Regions from separate parts of the Enterobacter sp. R4-368 genome, predicted to be linked through region 1. Evidence: predicted binding sites of a transcription regulator. Region 1 holds the regulator's gene; each other region holds the start of a gene.

Region 1 (7,428 bases):
AATATGTCCAGGCGGGCGCAATCCCACCAGCCGTCCATATAACTTTCGCCGAGTCCGAGCGAGCCTTCCTGTAAAACACGTTTGAAAAAATCAGGATTTTTCACCTGAATATCTGACGCTGCGGGACCGTTGACGCGGATACCTGCGCGACCCAGCAGTTCGTTTGCTATACGGAACCAATTGTCATCCCGTACGCTAACTTCTTCTATACACGATGAACTCATAACTTCTCCATCACTCGCAGTGATCAGAACCTTCAAACAGCGTAGACGCTTTTTCGGGCTTGTGAGAAATCTCACGGTTTTTACCGTGAGGCTGATATCCGACGTAGAACAGAGGAAGGGAGAGGACCCTTGCCGAAAGGCCTTCCATGGGTAAACGGGTACAATCCGGTACCCGTTAATGCATAATATTTATCGTATTTATTAAACAGCCGAAAATGAGTATAGGCTTCAAAATCAGGTGATTCAATAAAAAGCCCGTAGCAAGCTAACCACTGTGTTGTTGATAGTCGCTTGCGCAACTATTAATGCGACGAGGAAGCCACAGCCTTTTTACCTGCTAATTCATCGTGCGTGCGGCGCTGAAGGCGATAACCCAGCGCGACCAGTAGTACCATTGCCAGCATGACACTGGTGGTCGTCAGCAGTGGTGTGGCGATGAGCCATGAGACCACCAGGCTTGCCAGAAAACATAAACCCAGCTGTAGCGTATTCTGTAGGGCGGCTGCGCGGCCGGTTGCCTGCGGGAAAGGACGCAGCGCCTGCGCGACCACGATAGGGTAAATCGCGCCGTTGGCCATTGCCATAAAGCAGAAGGGGATGAGCAGCGCGGCCAGCGACACGTCCGGCATAAAACCGACGGCCCAGGTGGCGAGGACACTTAACGCGAACGCCCCCAGCAGCCATGGCAACAAACGAGAACCCTGCCATTTCTGCAACGCGGCACGGCAACCGTAACCGCCCACCAAAAAGGCGATGGTTTGCGGCACATAACTGAGGCCAATAACCGATGGGCCATAACCCATTTCATGCAGAATAAACGGTGAACCGGTCAGCCAGGCGAAGAAACTGGCTGAGCAGGCGGCATAGATAATCACATTCCCGCGATAATCCCGGGCACGCAGCAGATCCATAAATGTCAGCGGTTGTTCGTGGTGTTCACTTTTCTGCGCGGGTGATTTCAGCCGCCATGCCGGGATCATCAGAATTAGCGTTATCGCCAGTAAAGTGGCGAAAATGGCCTGCCAGCTGAAATGCGCAAGGATCCAGGCGCCCAGCAGCGGTGCCAGTGCCGGCGTCAAACCCACGAGCGGCATAATGGTGGCGAAGATGCGATTGACGCGATGCGCGGGGTAGTTATCCGTCACCAGCGCCTGCCAGCTTACTGTCGCGGCGCAGACGCCGACCGCCTGGAGAAAGCGCAGTACCAGCAGCAGGGTTGCATCACGTACCCATAATGTTCCAAGACAGCCCAGCGCGAAAATCGCCAGCCCGGCCAGCAAAACCGGCTTGCGACCATAGCGATCTGATAGCGGCCCCCATACCAGTTGCGCAATGGCAAAGCCCGCCAGAAACAGGCTTAAAGTCGCGCTAACCACCGCAGACGATGTGTCTAAATCTTGCTGTATCGCGCTGAAGGCGGGGAGGTACATATCAGTGGCTAAAAAGCCGAGCACGCTTAATCCCGCGAGCCAGACTAAAAATCCGTTGCCAGGTTGCATTGGTGTTTCTCTTTAATTGCAGGTAATCAGGGCTGTCGAGTGTAAGGAGTGCATTAGCGCTTGTGAAACGCTAATATTTGCGTAGTGGTTTCAAATTTTTTGCAGGCAGATTATGTGGTCAGAATATTCGCTGGAAGTGGTTGATGCTGTCGCGCGCAATGGCAGTTTTAGCGGTGCGGCGCAGGAGTTACACCGTGTACCTTCTGCGGTGAGCTATACCGTGCGGCAACTTGAAGAGTGGCTGGCTGTTCCGCTGTTTGAACGCCGCCATCGGGATGTTGAGCTTACGCCTGCCGGAGTCTGGTTTTTGAAAGAAGGGCGAGCTGTTATCAAAAAAATGCAGATCACCCGTCAGCAGTGCCAGCAAATTGCCAACGGCTGGCGCGGGCAACTGGCGATCGCCGTCGACAACATCGTAAAACCTGAACGTACCCGGCAATTAATCGTCGATTTCTATCGACATTTCAGTGATGTTGAGTTGCAGGTCTACCAGGAAGTCTTTAACGGTGTCTGGGATGCGCTTGCTGACGGGCGGGTGGAGCTGGCGATCGGCGCAACGCAGGCTATTCCCGTCGGTGGGCGTTATGCGTTTCGCGATATGGGAATGCTGAGCTGGAAATGCGTGGTTTCCAGTCGCCATCCGCTGGCGTCACTGGCAGGCCCGCTTAGCGACGATACCTTGCGCAACTGGCCTTCACTTATCCAGGAAGATACGTCCCGCTCGTTGCCGAAACGTATTACCTGGCTGCTGGATAATCAGAAACGCGTGATTGTTCCTGATTGGGCGTCGTCGGAGGCGTGCTTATCGGCAGGGTTATGCGTGGGAATGGTGCCGGCCCACTTTGCCCGCCCGCGGCTCGACAGCGGTGACTGGGTTGCGCTGACCCTGGAAAATCCCTTCCCGGATGCGGCGTGCTGCCTGACATGGCAACAAAATGAGGCGTCCCCGGCGTTAAACTGGCTGCTGGAATATCTGGGAGATAGCGAAACGCTGAATGACGAGTGGTTACGGGAGCCGAATTAACGGCTCCGTAATAAGCGGTTAGCGGCGGTAGTCGCGGAACGGGCCATCGGCCACGGAACGGCGTTCAACCAGACGCGGATGTACTTCAATAGACTGCGACTCTTCGCGCTTGTTGACGATACGATCAAGCAGCATGGTAAACGCCGTTTCTCCCAGCGAATCTTTCGGCTGGTGAATCGTGGTCAGGGCCGGGGTGAAGAAGCGTGAGTTACGTACGTTGTCATAACCAATCAGGGAAATATCCTGCGGTACGCGTAAACCCATCTCATCGGCAGCGCACAGTGCGCCCATCGCCATAATGTCACCGCCGCAAAAGACTGCGGTAGGGCGATGCGCCTGATTGAGGATTTGCTGCATCGCGCGATAGCCGGATTCCGGCTCGAAATCGCCCTGCACGATCCAGTTTTCCGGCACGCTGATAAGGGCTTCTTCCATCGCTTTCATAAAGCCGGCCAGACGGCCAGCGCCAGTGTTACGCTCCAGCGGGCCGGGGATCACGCCAATATCGCGGTGTCCGCGATCAATAAGGTAGCGCCCGGCCATATAACCGCCTTCAAAGGCGTTATCAATAACGGAATCCGTAAAGTCGGCCTTCGCTTCGCCCCAGTCCATCACTACCATCGGAATATGGCGGTACTCTTCCAGCATGCTCAACAGCGATTCCGGGTATTCGGAACACATTACCAGCAAACCATCAACGCGCTTTTGCGCCATCATCGACAGATAAGCACGCTGTTTTTCGAGGCTATTCCAGGCATTGCCGAGGATCAGGGTATAACCCTTCTGGAAGCACTTTTTCTCTACGGCTTCAATAATTTCAGCAAAGTAGGCCGCTTCACTGCTGGTGGCCAGCAAGCCGATCGATTTAGTGTGATTCACTTTCAGGCTGCGGGCGACGGCGCTGGGGGAATAGTGCAACTCTTTAATCGCCGCCCACACAGCGTTGCGCGTCTCTTCGGCGACGAAACGGGTTTTGTTAATTACATGTGATACGGTTGTAGTGGAAACGTTTGCTCGTTTCGCTACGTCTTTAATCGTTGCCATCAGATATCACTCCAGACCATATCATAAGCTCCTGATAATACTTAAGGTAAACGTTTGCCTTTAATCACCCTGTACCCATCAAAGGGGGTGCGGTACGCCGGGAAAACGACACTGGACGTCAGGAGGGGAGTCAATGGCCGGTACGCTAATAAATTTAGCGTCGAATTTTGTCTGATCTTGAGCAAAAGGGGAAGTATTAAAACGTTTCTCCTGCGAATTCCCGCAAGATTTTTAAGATAATTTGTGCAAAAATGCGTTATCTCACTTTTTGTGGGGAAATTAAAAAGGGGAAAATTGATGAGCACCGATCTGAAGTATTCTTTAATCACTACCGTCATCGTTCTGAGCCTGATTGTTTTCGGCGGTCTGACTGCTGCACTGCATTGATCTATCGCGAGGGAGAGCCTTTTCTCCCTCGGTTTTCTTCCCCGCCATTGTTATCACTTCTGCAATAATCTTTTGTCATTCTGCTAACTTCTGTTTTTTGTGATAGCTGTCATACTTTTGGCTTCAGCGACAGGGTCGCAAGTCGGCATGTCTATTTTGGAGTCACAGATGAAAATTAATTTCCCTTTGCTTGCCCTGGCGATTGGCGCCTTCGGCATTGGTACCACCGAGTTTTCCCCGATGGGATTACTGCCGGTTATTGCCCGCGGCGTCGACGTTTCTATTCCGGCGGCGGGGATGCTGATTAGCGCCTACGCTATCGGCGTAATGGTCGGTGCGCCGTTAATGACATTGCTGCTGTCTCACCGCGGCAGACGCAATGCCCTGATCTTTTTGATGGCGATTTTTACGCTCGGTAACGTGCTGTCGGCGATTGCGCCGGATTACGCCACATTAATGCTGGCGCGGATCGTCACCAGCCTGAACCACGGCGCGTTTTTTGGTCTTGGCTCGGTGGTGGCGGCAAGCGTTGTCGCCAAAGAGAAGCAGGCCAGCGCAGTGGCAACCATGTTTATGGGGCTGACCATTGCTAACATTGGCGGTGTGCCTGCCGCAACCTGGCTGGGTGAAACCATTGGCTGGCGTATGTCCTTCATGGCCACCGCCGGGCTGGGTGTGATTGCCATGGCAAGCCTGTTCTTTTCGCTGCCGAAAGGTGGCACAGGTGAGCGCCCGGACGTACGTAAAGAGCTGTCGGTACTGGTACGCCCACAAGTGTTGTCCGCATTGCTGACCACCGTGCTCGGCGCAGGCGCCATGTTCACGCTGTATACCTACATTGCGCCGGTACTGCACACCATTACCGATGCCACTCCCGTTTTTGTGACGGCGATGCTGGTGTTGATTGGCGTTGGTTTCTCCATTGGTAATTATCTTGGCGGCAAACTGGCGGATCGCTCGGTCACCGGCACGCTGAAAGGTTTTTTGATCCTGCTGATTGCCATCATGCTGGCGATCCCGTTCCTGGCGCGCAGTGAAGTGGGCGCAGCCATCAGCATGGTGGTGTGGGGCGCGGCGACGTTTGCGGTGGTTCCGCCGTTGCAGATGCGTGTCATGCGCGTTGCGCATGAAGCACCGGGCCTTTCATCTTCAGTCAATATCGGTGCCTTTAACCTCGGTAACGCGCTGGGCGCGGCAGCCGGTGGGGCAGTGATTTCCGCTGGGCTGGGTTATGATTTCGTCCCGGTTATGGGGGCAATTATTGCCGGGCTGGGCCTGCTGGTGGTGCTGTTCTCTGGTCACTCTCAGCCAGAACGTGCCTGTGCCGCAGCAGAATAAATAGCACAAATGCAAAAAAGGAGGGGCTAGCCCCTCCTTTGTTTTATGCCGCGTTTATGCCGCTAAATTTTTGGCCACGAATGACCAGTTTACCAGCGCCCAGAAATGTTCGAGGTAGTTCGGACGCGCATTACGGTAATCGATGTAATACGCATGTTCCCAGACATCGACGGTTAACAGCGGGGTTGCATCGCTTGTCAGCGGAGTGCCCGCATTAGACGTTGAAACAATGGCTAATGTGCCATCCGCTTTTTTCACCAGCCACGTCCAGCCAGCACCGAAGTTTTTAACCGCAGCATCGGTGAATTGCGCTTTGAATTCGGCAAAGCTGCCGAATGATTTGGCGATAGCTGCCGCCAGCTCACCGGTCGGTTCACCGCCAGCATTCGGGGCCAGGCAGTTCCAGTAGAAAGTATGATTCCAGACCTGGGCTGCATTATTGAACACGCCGCCTTCGCTGCTTTTCACAATCTCTTCCAGCGATTTACCTTCAAAAGCGCTGCCTTTGATCAGGTTGTTGAGGTTGGTGACATACGTCTGATGGTGTTTACCATAGTGGTATTCCAGCGTTTCGGCTGAGATATGCGGCGCCAGGGCGTCTTTTGCATACGGTAATGCAGGTAATTCAAACGACATTGCTATTCTCCTTTCATTATTTTAATAACACCCAATAGCCCTACTGGATGTGCGGATTAGGGTAGCAAATCGAAAGGCCAGACAAAAGAGGGAGTTACCTGCCGCAGGCGCGGCAGGTGAGGGGTCAGCGAATGGTTTTCGGCGTCACGACGCGACGCGCGCCAACATAATGGCGCTGCCAGTAATCTTCACTCAGCGAGGTAACCTGAATGTCCTGGCCGCTACGCGGAGACTGAATGAATTTACCATTACCGACGTACACGCCCACGTGATCGGCGGTACCACGGCCCTGGGTACGGAAGAACACCAGATCGCCGCTCTCCAGTTCCGCCACATTCACCGGCGATGCATCGCGCAGGTGATACATTTCATTGGCGGTACGCGGAATACGGAATTTCACCAGATCCTTATATGCGTAATAGACCAGACCGCTGCAATCGAAACCGGTGCTTGGTGAGGTGCCGCCCCAGTGATAAGGCTTGCCAATCTGATTCATCAGCTTGGACATGGCGGTTTTTTGTGCTTTTTGAATGCGAACTTTATGCACATCGGCGATGGCGTTAGTGCTTTTAACCTTCACACAATGCGGCTTGTGGCCTTTGCGCGGCGTACATTTCTCAGTCCAGGTGACGGCGGTGGTTTTTAACGGGCTGGATGTATTACGACGCGAGGTGATTTTGCTGGCTTTTTTGCTGGTAGTAACTTTTTTGTTTGCCGGAGCTTTTTTACTCTCCGTTGTTTTTTTGCTGGTGGTTTTTTCTGCCGGACTGCGACTGTTTTTCTTTGGTGTCTTTTGTGATGTATTTTTTTTCTTACGTTCGGATGCTTTCGCCAGATGCGATTTTTGCACGGCCGACGCTCGCGCCTGTTCAGAGGCACTCGCTAATGGCGTGAAAGAAATCGTGGTGAACAACAAAGCACAGAGCGTGATTGAAGCTTTTGGTATCCGCGCCACTGAGCAATCCCCTGTTAGGGCAAGCATTTAATATGCCTGCAAATGGTTTTTTAAAACTCGTCGATTCTAATCCATAAAAACCCCAAAAGTTAATACTGTTTTTGCATCTATAGCTTCGTTTCGTTAACAAGCGCAAAAAAAAGCAGCAAAACGTTTCTATGTGCTCAAGAGTTAGGCAGCAAGCGGGATGGCGAGTTGAGTTAAGTCATATTCTTAAGGCAACTTTTGCCGACAGACGATAAAATCATGAACGGTGAACAAAATGTTATTTTCCGATGCCCCTATGAACCGTTACAATGGCGAACATCTGCCGTAGAAGAA
Region 2 (7,428 bases), 700 kb from region 1:
CGGCGGGGACGCTTTTTTCCTGGAGTAAATCACCATGTCTGAAGGCTGGAATATTGCCGTTCTCGGCGCCACGGGCGCTGTCGGAGAAGCCTTGCTCGAAACGTTAGCGGAGCGCCAGTTCCCGGTTGGCGAAGTGTATGCGCTGGCCAGAAGCGAAAGTGCCGGTGAAAACCTGCGTTTTGCCGGTAAAACCGTGCGTGTGGAAGATGCCGCCGGGTTTGACTGGACGCAGGCGCAACTGGCCTTTTTCGTCGCGGGAGCACAGGCTTCTGCCACCTATATTGAAGAGGCGACCAACGCGGGTTGTCTGGTGATCGACACCAGCGGTCTGTTTGCTCTGGAACCGGATGTGCCGCTGGTGATGCCGGATGTTAACCCGTTCGTACTGGCGGATTACCGTAATCGCAACATTATTGCCGTGCCGGATAGCCTCACCAGCCAGTTGCTGGCGGCGCTGAAACCGCTGATTGATGAAGGTGGTTTATCACGCGTGAGCGTAACGTGCTTGCTGTCCGTTTCCCGTAACGGCAAGCAGGCGGTGGACGCGCTGGCCGGGCAGAGCGCCAAGCTGCTGAACGGTATCCCGATTGATGAAGACGACTATTTTGGCCGCCAGTTAGCGTTCAACATGCTGCCGCTGCTGTCAGACAGCGAAGGTAGCGTGCGTGAAGAGCGGGTTATCATCGATCAGATGCGCAAAATTTTGCAGGACGAAGGGCTGATGATCTCCGCGAATTGCGTCCAGTCGCCGGTCTTTTACGGTCACGCGCAGATGGTGAGTTTTGAAGCGATTCGTCCGCTGGCGGCGGAAGAGGCGCGCGACGCATTCAGCCGCTTTGAAGATATCGCGCTCTCTGACGCGGGAGATTTCCCGACCCAGGTCGGCGATGCCTCGGGCCAGGCGCACCTTTCTGTCGGTTGCGTGCGTAACGATTACGGTATGCCGGAGCAGGTGCAGTTCTGGTCAGTTGCCGATAACGTACGTTTTGGCGGTGCGCTGATGGCGGTGAAAATCGCGGAAAAATTGGTTCAGGAGTATCTGTACTGATGCAGGACAAGCTGAAAGCGCCGGTCTACAAAATTGCGCTTGGCATTGAGTATGACGGCAGCAAGTATTACGGCTGGCAGCGTCAGCAGGAAGTACGCAGCGTGCAGGAGAAGCTGGAGAAAGCGCTCTCGCAGGTGGCTAACGAGCCCATTAACGTGTTCTGCGCCGGGCGTACCGACGCAGGCGTACATGCGACCGGCCAGGTGGTGCATTTTGAAACCACGGCGCTGCGCAAAGACGCGGCCTGGACGCTGGGTGTAAATGCGAATTTGCCTGGTGACATCGCGGTACGTTGGGTCAAAGATGTGCCGGATGATTTTCATGCGCGTTTTAGCGCCACGGCTCGCCGTTACCGCTACGTCATCTACAATCATCGTTTGCGCCCGGCGGTGCTCGGTCACGGTGTGACGCACTATCACCAGCCGCTGGACGCGGAGCGCATGCACCGTGCGGCGCAGTGTCTGCTCGGTGAAAACGACTTTACCTCGTTTCGCGCGGTGCAGTGTCAGTCGCGCACACCGTGGCGCAACCTGATGCATATCAACGTCAGTCGTTACGGTGCTTATATTGTGGTCGATATCAAAGCCAATGCCTTTGTACATCATATGGTCAGGAATATTGTCGGCAGCCTGATGGAAGTAGGCGCCCACAACCAGCCGGAGAGCTGGATAGCAGAGTTGCTGGCGGTAAAGGACAGAACGCTGGCGGCAGCAACGGCGAAAGCGGAAGGGCTCTATCTGGTGTCGGTGGATTATCCCGCGCGCTTTGAGCTTCCCGCTGCGCCAATGGGCCCGCTGTTCCTGGCGGACTAGTCGCAATTTAAAAAGGCATAACCAGACATGGACTTAATACACTTCCTTATTGATTTCATCCTGCATATTGATGTGCACCTGGCGGAGCTGGTAGCGCAATACGGCGTCTGGGTTTACGCCATCCTGTTCCTGATCCTGTTTTGCGAAACCGGCCTGGTGGTGACCCCGTTTTTGCCGGGCGACTCGCTGTTGTTTGTCGCCGGTGCGCTGGCATCGCTTGGCACCAACGATCTGAATGTCCATATGATGGTGGTGCTGATGTTGGTCGCCGCGATTGCGGGCGATGCGGTGAACTACACCATTGGGCGTCTGTTCGGCGAGCGTTTATTCAGTAATCCGGATTCAAAGATTTTCCGTCGCAGCTATCTCGATAAAACGCATCAGTTTTATGAGAAGCACGGGGGTAAAACGATTATTCTGGCGCGTTTTGTACCGATCGTGCGCACTTTTGCGCCTTTTGTTGCGGGCATGGGGCATATGTCCTATCGCCACTTCGCGCTGTTCAACGTGGCCGGCGCGCTGCTGTGGGTGCTACTGTTCACCTACGCAGGCTATTTCTTTGGCACCATTCCGGCGATTCAGGAGAATCTTAAGCTGCTGATTGTGGGAATTATCGTGGTGTCTATACTTCCCGGAGTGTTTGAAGTTATTCGTCACCGTCGCGCCGCGTCGCGACAGGCAAAATAAGAAGTCAGTGGCGGTTCGACCACTTTTTTATCCCAAGTTGCGAACCGTTATGTTTTAATGTGCACCATTTATGGGCTACCAGGTTCATGTATAAAGGTTATCAATGAGCTGGATTGAAAGAATTAAGAGCAACATTACCCCCACCCGTAAGGCGAGCATTCCTGAAGGCGTGTGGACAAAATGCGACAGCTGCGGCCAGGTGCTGTATCGCGCCGAGCTGGAGCGTAACCTTGAGGTCTGCCCGAAATGTGACCACCACATGCGGATGTCAGCGCGTAATCGCCTGCATAGCCTGCTGGATGAAGGTTCACTGGTAGAACTGGGTAGCGAACTTGAGCCGAAAGATGTGCTGAAGTTCCGCGACTCCAAAAAATACAAAGACCGTCTGGCGACAGCGCAGAAGGAAACCGGCGAGAAAGACGCGCTGGTGGTGATGAAAGGCACGCTGCACGGCATGCCGGTTGTGGCCGCGGCGTTCGAGTTCGCCTTTATGGGCGGCTCCATGGGTTCGGTTGTCGGCGCGCGTTTTGTGCGTGCGGTCGAGCAGGCGCTGGAAGACAACTGCCCGCTTATCTGCTTCTCCGCTTCCGGCGGTGCGCGTATGCAGGAAGCGCTGATGTCCCTGATGCAGATGGCGAAAACCTCTGCCGCGCTGGCGAAAATGCAGGAGCGCGGTCTGCCGTATATTTCCGTGCTGACCGACCCGACCATGGGTGGCGTTTCTGCAAGCTTTGCGATGCTGGGCGATCTGAACATCGCGGAACCGAAGGCGTTGATTGGTTTTGCCGGTCCGCGTGTTATCGAGCAGACCGTGCGTGAAAAACTGCCGCCGGGCTTCCAGCGCAGCGAGTTCCTGATCGAAAAAGGCGCAATCGATATGATTATCCGCCGTCCGGAACTGCGCCTGAAGCTGGCGCGTATTCTGGCGAAACTGATGAATCTGCCGTCGCCGGAACCGGAAGATACGCTGACGGGCACGGTGATGCCGTCACCGACCGATCAGGAAGGCGAAGCCTGATAATACCGAAGGGCAGAGCCAACAGGCTCTGCCCTTTTGCTTTTCAAACCGTACATTATTAACGGGCATCATGGACACAAAACGCATTCCGCAAGCCACGTCGCCCCTGGCCGCGTGGCTTTCTTATCTGGAAAACCTGCACAGTAAAACCATCGATTTGGGCCTTGAGCGCGTAAGCCAGGTGGCGGCGCGTCTTGATGTGCTCCGTCCCGCGCCGTTTGTCTTTACCGTTGCCGGAACCAATGGCAAAGGCACGACCTGCCGCACCCTGGAATCTATCCTGCTGGCTGCGGGTTATCGCGTCGGCGTTTACAGTTCGCCACATCTGGTGCGTTACACCGAACGCGTGCGCGTACAGGGCGATGAGCTGCCCGAGAGCGCACATACTCATTCGTTTGCCGAAATTGAAGCGGTGCGTGGCGATATTTCGCTGAGTTACTTTGAATACGGCACTCTGTCGGCGCTGTGGCTGTTTAAACAGGCGCAGCTCGATGTGGTGATCCTCGAAGTCGGCCTTGGTGGTCGCCTGGATGCGACCAATCTGGTCGATGCCGATGTCGCCATTGTCACCAGCATTGCGCTTGATCATACCGACTGGCTGGGGCCGGATCGTGAAAGTATTGGCCGCGAAAAAGCAGGGATCTTCCGCGCCGGGAAACCGGCGGTGGTGGGCGAACCGGACATGCCGTACACCATTGCCGGGGTGGCGCAGGAAAAAGGCGCGCACCTGCTGCGTCGCGGCGTGGACTGGCAGTATGAGGTGGACGCTGATAGCTGGTGTTTTCGCGATGCGCAGGGCGAGCTGAACGGATTGCCGCTACCGCAGGTACCGCAGCCGAATGCCGCAACGGCTGTAGCCGCGCTGCGTGCCAGCAAGCTGGCGGTGAACGAGCAGGCTATCCGCGACGGTATCGCCGGGGCGATTTTACCCGGACGCTTCCAGATTGTGAGCGAGTCGCCGCGTCTCATCCTCGATGTCGCGCATAATCCTCACGCGGCAGGCTATCTTGCCGGGCGTCTTTCCGCACTACCGAAAACCGGGCGCGTGCTGGCGGTGATTGGCATGCTGCATGATAAAGACATCGCCGGAACGCTTGCCTGTCTGGAGCCGGTGGTCGATAGCTGGTATTGTGCCCCTCTGGAAGGGCCGCGCGGTGCGACAGCGGAACAACTGCTGGAACATCTGCAAACCGGTCGTGCATGGCCGGATGTCGCGCAGGCCTGGCAGGCGGCAATGGCGGACGCCGATGCCTGCGATACCGTGCTGGTGTGTGGCTCGTTCCACACGGTGGCGCATGTCATGGAAGCGATGGAAAAAGCGGGGAGAACCGGTGGCAAGTAAGTTTCAGAACCGTTTGATGGGTACCATTGTGCTGGTCGCGCTCGGGGTGATTATTCTCCCCGGGCTGCTCGACGGGCAGAAAAAGCATTACCAGGATGAGTTCGCGGCAATTCCGCTGGTGCCGAAACCCGGCGATCGCGATGAGCCCGATATGATGCCTGCGGCAACGCAAGCGTTACCGGCGCAGCCGCCGGAAGGGGCTGCGGAGGAGGTGCGCGCCGGGAACGCGGCAGCGCCATCGCTGGATCCGTCGCGCCTGGCGGTGAACGGCAGCCCGGACCCGGAAGTGAGCAGTACGCCGGCAGAACAGCCAAAGCCAAAACCGGTCGAGAAGCCGCAGCCAAAACCGCAACCGCAGCAGCAGGCGCAACCGCCAGCCGCGCGTGAGCAGCAGACGGCGGCCAGCGACGCGCCGGTGAAAGCGCAGGAAGATAAATCCGCGCCGACCGGTAAAGCGTATGTGGTGCAGCTGGGCGCGCTGAAAAACGCCGATAAAGTGAATGAAGTGGTGGGCAAATTACGTGGCGCGGGGTATCGCGTTTACACGTCGCCGACAACGCCGGTTCAGGGTAAAATCACCCGCATTCTGGTGGGACCGGATGCATCACGGGACAAGCTAAAAGATTCGCTCGGCGAGCTTAAACAGATCTCGGGTTTAAGCGGCGTCGTCATGAACTATAGCGCGAATTAATGGCCCAACCTTGCCTCACTTGTTGAGGTAAGCGGGCGAGGGAAGCCAGTAATTACTACGCCCGAAGAGGCCAAAGTTCCGATGGCGTTGAATATTTTTTCAGCGCCATTTTTATTTCCGCGCGGGAAGGAAATCCCTACGCAAACGTTTTCTTTTTCTGTTAGAATGCGCCCCGAACTGGACGACAGGGCGTAAAATCGTGGGACACATATGGTCTGGATTGATTACGCCATCATTGCGGTGATTGGTTTTTCTTGTCTGGTAAGCCTGATCCGCGGCTTTGTTCGTGAAGCGTTATCGCTGGTGACATGGGGCTGTGCTTTCTTTGTCGCCAGTCATTACTACACTTACCTGTCTGTCTGGTTCACGGGCTTTGAAGACGAACTGGTGCGCAATGGCATCGCCATCGCGGTCCTGTTTATCGCGACGCTGATTGTTGGCGCTATCGTTAACTATGTGATCGGTGCGCTGGTGGAGAAAACCGGCCTGTCGGGTACTGACAGGGTGTTGGGGATCTGTTTTGGCGCGCTACGCGGCGTGCTGATCGTCGCCGCCATTCTGTTCTTTCTGGATACCTTTACAGGCCTGTCGAAAAGTGACGACTGGCAGAAGTCGCAGCTTATCCCGCAATTCAGCTTCATCATCAGATGGTTCTTTGACTATCTGCAAAGCTCGTCGAGTTTCTTGCCCAGGGCATAAGCCCTGAGATGTGGCTTAGAGTTTGGTGTATTAGGCTATTTTACTCGCCATTTTGAACCTGGGCAGTGCTCACAATCCTCGCGTACTACGTGTACGCTCCGGTTGTTGCGCGCTGTCCGTGTTCAAACTGTTTTCGACAATTACGCCTACTAAACCAAACTCTTAACGAGGAAAAGACGTATGTGCGGTATTGTCGGTATCGCCGGTTTTATGCCGGTAAACCAGTCGATTTATGACGCGTTGACGGTGCTTCAGCACCGTGGGCAGGATGCTGCGGGCATCATCACAATTGATGCCAATAACTGTTTCCGTCTGCGTAAAGCAAACGGCATGGTGAGTGATGTATTTGAAGCCCGCCATATGCAGCGTATGCAGGGCAATATGGGTATTGGTCACGTACGTTATCCCACGGCGGGCAGCTCCAGTGCTTCAGAAGCGCAGCCTTTTTACGTTAACTCCCCGTACGGCATTACGCTTGCGCACAACGGCAATCTGACCAACGCGCATGAGCTGCGTAAAAAGCTGTTCGAAGAGAAGCGTCGCCACATTAACACCACCTCTGATTCTGAAATCCTGCTCAATATCTTTGCCAGCGAGTTGGATAACTTCCGCCACTATCCGCTGGAAGCAGACAACATTTTTGCCGCTATTGCCGCTACTAACCGCCAGATCCGCGGTGCGTACGCTTGTGTGGCAATGATCATCGGCCACGGCATGGTCGCGTTTCGCGACCCGAATGGCATCCGTCCGTTGGTGCTGGGCAAACGCGAGATCGGCGATGGCCGTACCGAGTATATGGTCGCCTCTGAAAGCGTGGCGCTGGATACGCTGGGCTTCGAATTCCTGCGTGATATCGCGCCGGGCGAAGCGGTATATATCACTGAAAAAGGCCAGTTGTTCAGCCGTCAGTGCGCGGACAACCCGGTCAGCAACCCGTGCCTGTTCGAGTACGTTTACTTTGCACGCCCGGACTCCTTCATCGACAAAATTTCCGTCTACAGCGCGCGTGTCAACATGGGCACCAAGCTTGGCGAAAAAATTGCCCGCGAGTGGGAAGATCTGGACATCGACGTGGTAATTCCGATTCCGGAAACCTCCTGCGATATCGCACTGGAAATCGCCCGTATTCTC
Region 3 (7,428 bases), 1.6 Mb from region 1:
CAAACCCGCCACCGGCGGTGCGCTGGTAAAAGGGCCAATGTTCCAGCCGGTAAGCGGTGGTACAGTGGTTTATCTGGCGACGGCAAACCTTGCGGCTGCGCTGGAGCGCGTGCGTGAAAAGGGCGGTGAATGCTGTTTTGGCCCGGAAGTATTGCCGCAGGGCATTGGTACTATTGCCCTGATTATTGACAGTGAGGGTAACCGGGTTGGACTGCATCAACCTGCATGAACCACTGATGCCCGCGCTGAAAGCGCGGGCTTTTCCTCAACCGGATAAGTTATGAGCCGCCGTGCTGATCGATTGTTTCAGATAGTTCAGGTTTTGCGTACCCGGCGTCGCGTGACCGCGGCGCTCCTGGCCGAGCGGCTGGAGGTTTCTGAACGCACCATCTACCGCGACATTCGCGATTTGTCGCTCTCCGGCGTACCGATTCAGGGCGAAGCGGGTAGTGGCTACCGTTTGCTGCCCGGTTTCGATTTGCCGCCGTTAATGTTTACCGGTCTGGAAGTTGAAGCATTAATTGCCGCTATCGGTATGTTACAAACCTGGAGCGGCGATACGCTGGCACAGGCTGCCGGTTCGGCGCAGGAAAAACTTTTGGCAGTGCTACCCTACGACAAGCGCATTACGGCTGAACGCAACCGCATCGTTTCACCCAATTTTGATAAATACCCGCAGGTACGCGTCTGGTTTGATGTGATGCACCAGGCGATGCGGCTGCGTCAGGAGCTGCATCTGCATTATGAAGACGATAAAGGAAAAGCCTCGGAGCGGGTGATCCATCCGTTAGGGTTGTCGTTTATGGGAAGCGTGTGGGTACTGGTGTCGTGGTGTACGTTACGTGATGACTATCGTTGTTTTCGTCTCGATCGCTGCACGTCGGTCGCTTTTACAGGCAAGACATTTACGGAACGCGCGGACAGATCGATGCAGGATTTCGTTAACCTGCAGAAAGCGCGCTTTCAATAAAAAAGCCGACCATCGGTCGGCTTTTTGCAATGCAGTGGGATTAGAAGTTGTAACCAACAACCAGGTAACCACCCCAACCGGTAGAACGCACATAGCTATCGCCCAGGGCTGCATCATCTTTGAACTGACCGCCATTGTGCCAGTAACGCGCAACCACAGAGTAGTGCCAGTGATCATAGCCCAGGGAGAGGATATGGCTGGAGGCAATCGAGTTGTTGGTGCGGAACTGTTCGCCGTTAACATAGTAGCGGCTGTCACCCAGTTTTGAGCCCCAGTCAAAGTTGGTAAAACCGATATAGCTCAGTTGGCCGCCCCACAGGCTGGTGATCGGCACGAAATATTTCACTTTGAAACGGTAACCGTCCCACTCGTTCTGGTTTGGCGCATCGTAGTTCTGCCACTGGTATTTCGCATAGACGTTCAGGGAGAGGCTCATCGGCAGACCGGTGTCGATGTCGGTACCCAGGCCCATGTACCAGGTGCTCTGGCGACCGGAGGCGTTGCGACCCATGTCGTAAATGTAGTTGTTGGCGAAGTACCACTCTTTGAACGGACCGAAACTCAGGTCGCTTCCAGTCAGCTTATCAATAGAGAAACGCGGCTCGATTTCCATAAACAGCGGCGAACCGTGGTTCCAGATCCCCTTCGCACCGGTGTTACCACCGAAGAAGACCGGCGCATCCAGGTAGCCGTAGAAATCAAACCAATCTTTCTTGGCGAACGCTTCATATTCCAGATAAGTATCGTTACGTGGAACAGGTCCGAAACGGGTGTGGTAGCTGCCCACCACGTTTACGCTCTGGTGCCACCAGTCGGAAATGTATTCAGGTTTGCTGTTTTCCGCTGCGTTAGCAGTAAAAGAAGCGGAAAGCGCCAGAGCAGCACCGGCTGCGAGAATTGTTTTTTTCATCATTACGCCACTGATTGAGATCCCAGACGGGAGTGAAAGAAAGCACGCATGGAGTTTCTAAATGTTTCATATTTCTGCGCGCCTATTATAAGTATCCGCGTTCACAAAAATATGTGTTGTTTCACATTATTGACACACGCGTAATCGATTGCGTTCACGTTTGCGTGCAATAAACGACGGCGATTGTACTGGCATTTATCGATATTGCAAATTGGTGAATGTGATGAAGAGATGACAATAAAGAAGAAAATGCATGACAGAGAGTAAGTAAGGGCGACAGCGTCGCCCCGGATGTTACTGCAAATTGGCGGGCTGGATATCGTGAATGCGAACAAAGCCTAACTGTTCTGGCGTGATGCCGTTAAGTTGCAGCGGTATATCAACGTCGCTCGGTGCGAGTGTGCTGGCCGGTGCGTTAATCAGTTGGTTTTGTACATTCACTTCCTGATAGTTTTCGGTGGTACCCTGAATTTGTCCCCACTCAACGGTGCCGCTAAAAGCCGGTAACGGATCGTTGGATTCGCCCTGGATCCGCAACACGACGCGGGTTCCCGCTGCATTCGGCGCGATATTTTGCAACGACATTCGCAGCATACCGATTTGGCTATTCAAGCGGGCGGGCGTGTTCGCACCGGGCAGCAGGTAAACGCCGCTCCCGGATTTGGCATTCAGCGTGTTCTGCTGGGTGATTTTCACCGTCTCTTTGTTCAGCTTGCTCATTTCATTATTTAGCGTACTGACACTTTGATGAAGCTGGCGAACTTCGCTTTGCTGGGCGCAGGCACTGAGGGCAAAAAGGCTTCCCAGTAACAGGGTTCTTAGGTAACGTCTTGTCATTGTGTCTGTTTCCTTGGATAGGATCTTCTCTGTAATGGTAGATCGCAACGGCCTCGTTGCCATCGATCCATTGTCTCAAAAACGGTCTGCCTTTGTTGTCATGCCAGTTCAGGGTAAAATAGATTTCAGTTAACTCTAACATCAGGACGCCGTATGCATTGCCCATTCTGTTTCGCCGTGGATACCAAAGTTATCGATTCTCGCCTGGTGGGTGAAGGTTCATCCGTTCGCCGTCGCCGACAGTGCCTGGTCTGCAATGAGCGTTTCACCACCTTTGAAGTGGCGGAGCTTGTGATGCCGCGCGTCGTGAAAAGCAATGATGTGCGTGAACCTTTCAATGAAGAGAAGCTGCGTCGTGGCATGTTAAAAGCGCTCGAAAAGCGCCCGGTCAGCGCAGATGACGTCGAAATGGCGCTGAATCACATTAAATCACAACTTCGCGCAACCGGCGAAAGGGAAGTGCCGAGTAAGATGATTGGCAATTTGGTGATGGAGCAGCTGAAAAAGCTCGATAAAGTGGCCTATGTCCGCTTTGCCTCCGTTTACCGTAGCTTTGAAGATATTCGCGAATTTGGCGAAGAGATCGCCCGTCTACAGGACTAATCATGCACGACGAAATGTACATGGCGCGGGCGCTGAAACTGGCGCAGCGCGGGCGTTTTACAACTCACCCGAACCCGCGTGTCGGCTGCGTAATTGTCAACAATGGCGAAATTGTCGGCGAAGGTTTTCATTACCGCGCTGGCGAACCGCACGCGGAAGTTCATGCGCTGCGCATGGCGGGCGAACGGGCTCGCGGCGCGACGGCGTACGTCACGCTCGAACCGTGCAGCCATCACGGACGCACACCGCCATGCTGTGAAGCGCTGATTAATGCCGGCGTTGCGCGCGTGGTTGCCGCAATGCAGGATCCGAACCCACAGGTTGCCGGGCGTGGTTTGTATCGCTTGCAGCAGGAGGGCATTGAAGTCAGCCACGGGTTAATGATGAGTGAAGCCGAAGCGCTGAATAAAGGCTTTCTCAAACGCATGCGCACCGGGTTCCCTTACGTGCAACTCAAGCTTGGCGCGTCGCTTGATGGCCGTACCGCGATGGCCAGCGGCGAAAGTCAGTGGATCACCTCAGCGCAGGCGCGCCGTGATGTACAGCTTTTACGCGCGCAAAGCCACGCAATACTGACCAGCAGCGAAACGGTGCTGGCGGACAATCCGGCGCTGACCGTGCGCTGGGCAGAGTTAAATGCGGATACGCAGGCGCTTTACCCGCAGGAAAATTTGCGCCAACCGGTACGCATTGTTGTCGACAGCCAGAACCGGGTGACACCGCAGCATCAGTTAGTTGGCCTGCCGGGAGAAACCTGGTTTGCCCGCACGCGCGCCGATGCGCGCCAGTGGCCTGAAAATGTGCGTGAAATTATTGTGCCGGAACATAATGGCCACGCCGATCTGGTCACGCTGATGATGCTGCTCGGCAAACAGCAGATCAACAGTGTGTGGGTCGAAGCGGGTGCGCACCTTGCCGGCGCGTTACTGCAGGCAGGCCTGGTGGATGAGCTGATTGTCTATCTGGCACCTACACTGTTAGGCAGCGATGCGCGCGGTCTGTGCGTGCTGCCGGGGTTATCGGCGCTTGCGGACGCACCACACTTTAAATTCAATGAGATACGTCAGGTTGGCCCGGATGTCTGCCTGCATCTCACTCATGCGTGATGCCTGCTGTAAAAGGGAAGCAGCGCGTAAAATATTATGCTAAAATCCGCCCCCCTGCGGGGTCCGAACTGAACCTGTGAAGGAAGTGTATGAACATTATTGAAGCCAACGTTGCTGCTCCGGACGCTCGCGTCGCCATCACCATTGCGCGTTTCAACAACTTCATCAACGACAGCCTGCTGGAAGGCGCGGTTGATGCGCTGAAACGCATCGGTCAGGTGAAAGATAACAACATCACCGTTGTGTGGGTGCCTGGCGCTTACGAACTGCCGCTGGCGGCAGGTGCGCTGGCCAAAACCGGCAAATATGACGCGGTGATTGCACTTGGCACCGTGATCCGCGGCGGTACCGCGCACTTTGAATATGTTGCTGGTGGTGCAAGCAATGGCCTGGCGCATGTTGCCCAGGACAGTGAGATCCCGGTGGCTTTCGGCGTGCTGACCACTGAAAGTATTGAACAAGCCATCGAACGCGCTGGCACCAAAGCCGGTAATAAAGGTGCGGAAGCCGCACTGACCGCGCTTGAAATGATTAATGTATTGAAAGCCATCAAGGCCTGATTTTTGTAAGGGGAATTCCGTGAAACCTGCTGCTCGTCGCCGCGCCCGTGAGTGTGCCGTCCAGGCGCTCTACTCCTGGCAGTTGTCCCAGAACGACATCTCTGATGTTGAATACCAGTTCCTGGCAGAGCAAGACGTGAAAGATGTTGACGTCCTGTATTTCCGCGAGCTGTTGACCGGGGTGGCGACTAATAGCGCATATCTCGATGGCTTAATGAAGCCTTACCTGTCCCGTTTGCTCGAAGAGCTGGGCCAGGTCGAGAAAGCGGTATTGCGTATCGCACTGTTCGAACTGTCCAAACGTGATGATGTGCCGTACAAAGTGGCAATCAACGAGGCTATCGAACTGGCAAAAACTTTCGGCGCTGAAGACAGCCACAAGTTTGTTAACGGCGTGCTGGATAAAGCCGCACCTGCGATCCGTCCCCACAAGAAGTGATCCGCAAGCCGGAAACTGGCGCTGCACGTTGCGCGTCGGTTCCGGCTTTTTCTTTTTTCTACAGAGGCATAACGTATGGCATGCGGCGAATTTTCCCTGATTGCCCGTTATTTTGACCGCGTACGAAATTCCCGTCGCGATGTAGAAACTGGCATCGGCGACGACTGCGCGCTACTCAATGTTCCCGAAAAACAGACGCTGGCGATAAGCGTCGATACGCTGGTGGCGGGCAACCATTTTCTGCCGGATATCGATCCGGCCGATCTGGCGTACAAAGCGATGGCATCGAATCTCAGCGATTTGGCGGCGATGGGTGCCGATCCGGCGTGGTTAACGCTGGCTCTGACGCTGCCCGAGGCGGATGAAGCCTGGCTGCAAGCCTTTAGTGACAGCCTGTTCGAACAGCTCAATTACTACGATATGCAACTGATTGGCGGCGACACCACGCGTGGCCCGCTGTCGATGACGATTGGCATTCATGGTTATGTGCCGGTTGGGCGGGCAATGAAACGTTCTGGCGCAAAGCCGGGTGACTGGATTTACGTCACCGGCACGCCGGGCGACAGCGCTGCCGGGCTGGCGATTTTGCAACAGCGTTTAGCCGTGAACGATAGCGCTGATGCACAGTATTTGCTCAAGCGCCATCTGCGACCAACGCCGCGCGTATTGCAGGGGCAGGCGCTGCGCAATCTCGCAAGTTCGGCGATTGATCTCTCCGATGGCCTTATTTCTGACCTCGCGCATGTGCTGAAAGCCAGCGGCTGCGGCGCGCGTATCGATCTGGATGCGTTGCCATTTTCCAACGCCGTTCGCCGCCATGTCATGCCGGATCAGGCACTGCGCTGGGCGCTTTCCGGCGGGGAAGATTACGAGTTGTGCTTTACCGTGCCGGAGCTGAACCGCGGTGCGCTGGATGTTGCGATTGGTCAGTTGGGTGCGCCTTTTACCTGTATCGGGCAGATCAGTGCGGATATTGAAGGGTTGCATTTCACCCGTGACGGCAAAGCCGTGACGCTTGACTGGAAAGGATATGACCACTTTGCCGCGCACTAAAGATGTGGCTAAAAGCCGTCTCAATTTACGCAACCCCTGGCATCTGCTGGCTACTGGCTTTGGTAGCGGTTTAAGCCCCATCGTTCCGGGAACGATGGGATCGCTGGCGTCGATTCCCTTCTGGTGGGCGATGACCTTTTTGCCCTGGCAGCTCTACTCGTTGCTGGTGATGTTTGGGATCTCGCTTGGCGTTTACCTCTGCCACCAGACAGCAAAAGATATGGGTGTGCACGATCACGGCAGTATTGTCTGGGATGAGTTCATCGGCATGTGGATAACGCTCATGGCCCTCCCGACCAATGACTGGCAATGGGTCGCCGTGGGGTTTGTGCTGTTCCGTATTCTGGATATGTGGAAGCCGTGGCCGATCCGCTGGTTTGATCGCAATGTTCACGGCGGAATGGGGATCATGGTCGATGATATTGTCGCCGGGATCATCGCCGCCGGGCTGCTCTATCTGATTGGCCATCACTGGCCGCCTGGCCTTATCTGAGCTTTCCCTCTCCCGGCGGGAGAGGGAGGTTTCGCGTTTACTTAAAGCCAACCACTGGATGCGGTTTATATGGCGTTTCCAGCTCGGCTATCTGCTCCGGTTTCAGCGTTAAATCTACCGCGCCCAGCAAGTCGTCCAGTTGCTCTTCACGCGATGTACCGATAATCGGCGCGGCAACACCGGGTTTACTCAGCAGCCACGCCAGCGCGACCTGCGCGCGCGATGCGCCAATCTCTTCTGCCACACCCGCCAGCCGCTCGGCGATCTGCGCGTCGTTGTCATCCGTTTCGCTGTATAGTGTTTTGCCAAATTCATCCGACACCAGACGCGCAGTGGTTTCCCCCCACGGGCGCGTTAAACGACCGCGCGCCAGCGGGCTCCACGGAATAATCGCTACGCCCTCTTTGTAGCACAGCGGCAACATCTCGCGCTCTTCTTCGCGGTAGATCAGATTGTA

Evidence for each region. The regulator PurR, encoded in region 1, represses purine synthesis genes. The targets are predictions, from matches to a motif close to CANGCAAACGTTTGCNTG.
Region 2: cvpA (colicin V production protein) is a predicted target of PurR. The motif match lies at 5,736-5,753, and genes of this name have one in related genera.
Region 3: H650_RS19350 (nucleoside-specific channel-forming protein Tsx) is a predicted target of PurR. The motif match lies at 2,018-2,035, and genes of this name have one in related genera.

Annotation. Positions count from the first base shown of each region.
Region 1 is NC_021500.1:726,813-734,240, reverse strand. Features, by position in the region: gene cfa (cyclopropane fatty acyl phospholipid synthase) at 1-224, opposite strand, end outside; gene punC (purine nucleoside transporter PunC) at 527-1,723, opposite strand; gene punR (DNA-binding transcriptional activator PunR) at 1,836-2,747, shown strand; gene purR (HTH-type transcriptional repressor PurR) at 2,766-3,791, opposite strand; gene cydH (cytochrome bd-I oxidase subunit CydH) at 4,089-4,178, shown strand; gene H650_RS03315 (MFS transporter) at 4,347-5,516, shown strand; gene sodB (superoxide dismutase [Fe]) at 5,571-6,152, opposite strand; gene H650_RS03305 (C40 family peptidase) at 6,277-7,107, opposite strand.
Region 2 is NC_021500.1:1,426,015-1,433,442, reverse strand. Features, by position in the region: gene H650_RS06685 (aspartate-semialdehyde dehydrogenase) at 35-1,048, shown strand; gene truA (tRNA pseudouridine(38-40) synthase TruA) at 1,048-1,860, shown strand; gene H650_RS06675 (DedA family protein) at 1,888-2,547, shown strand; gene accD (acetyl-CoA carboxylase, carboxyltransferase subunit beta) at 2,651-3,565, shown strand; gene folC (bifunctional tetrahydrofolate synthase/dihydrofolate synthase) at 3,636-4,907, shown strand; gene dedD (cell division protein DedD) at 4,897-5,598, shown strand; gene cvpA (colicin V production protein) at 5,809-6,297, shown strand; gene purF (amidophosphoribosyltransferase) at 6,478-7,428, shown strand, end outside.
Region 3 is NC_021500.1:4,156,958-4,164,385, forward strand. Features, by position in the region: gene H650_RS19340 (VOC family protein) at 1-229, shown strand, start outside; gene H650_RS19345 (helix-turn-helix transcriptional regulator) at 281-970, shown strand; gene H650_RS19350 (nucleoside-specific channel-forming protein Tsx) at 1,011-1,880, opposite strand; gene H650_RS19355 (SadB/YajI family lipoprotein) at 2,175-2,717, opposite strand; gene nrdR (transcriptional regulator NrdR) at 2,871-3,320, shown strand; gene ribD (bifunctional diaminohydroxyphosphoribosylaminopyrimidine deaminase/5-amino-6-(5-phosphoribosylamino)uracil reductase RibD) at 3,323-4,426, shown strand; gene ribH (6,7-dimethyl-8-ribityllumazine synthase) at 4,516-4,986, shown strand; gene nusB (transcription antitermination factor NusB) at 5,006-5,425, shown strand; gene thiL (thiamine-phosphate kinase) at 5,501-6,478, shown strand; gene pgpA (phosphatidylglycerophosphatase A) at 6,456-6,971, shown strand; gene H650_RS19395 (aldo/keto reductase) at 7,009-7,428, opposite strand, start outside.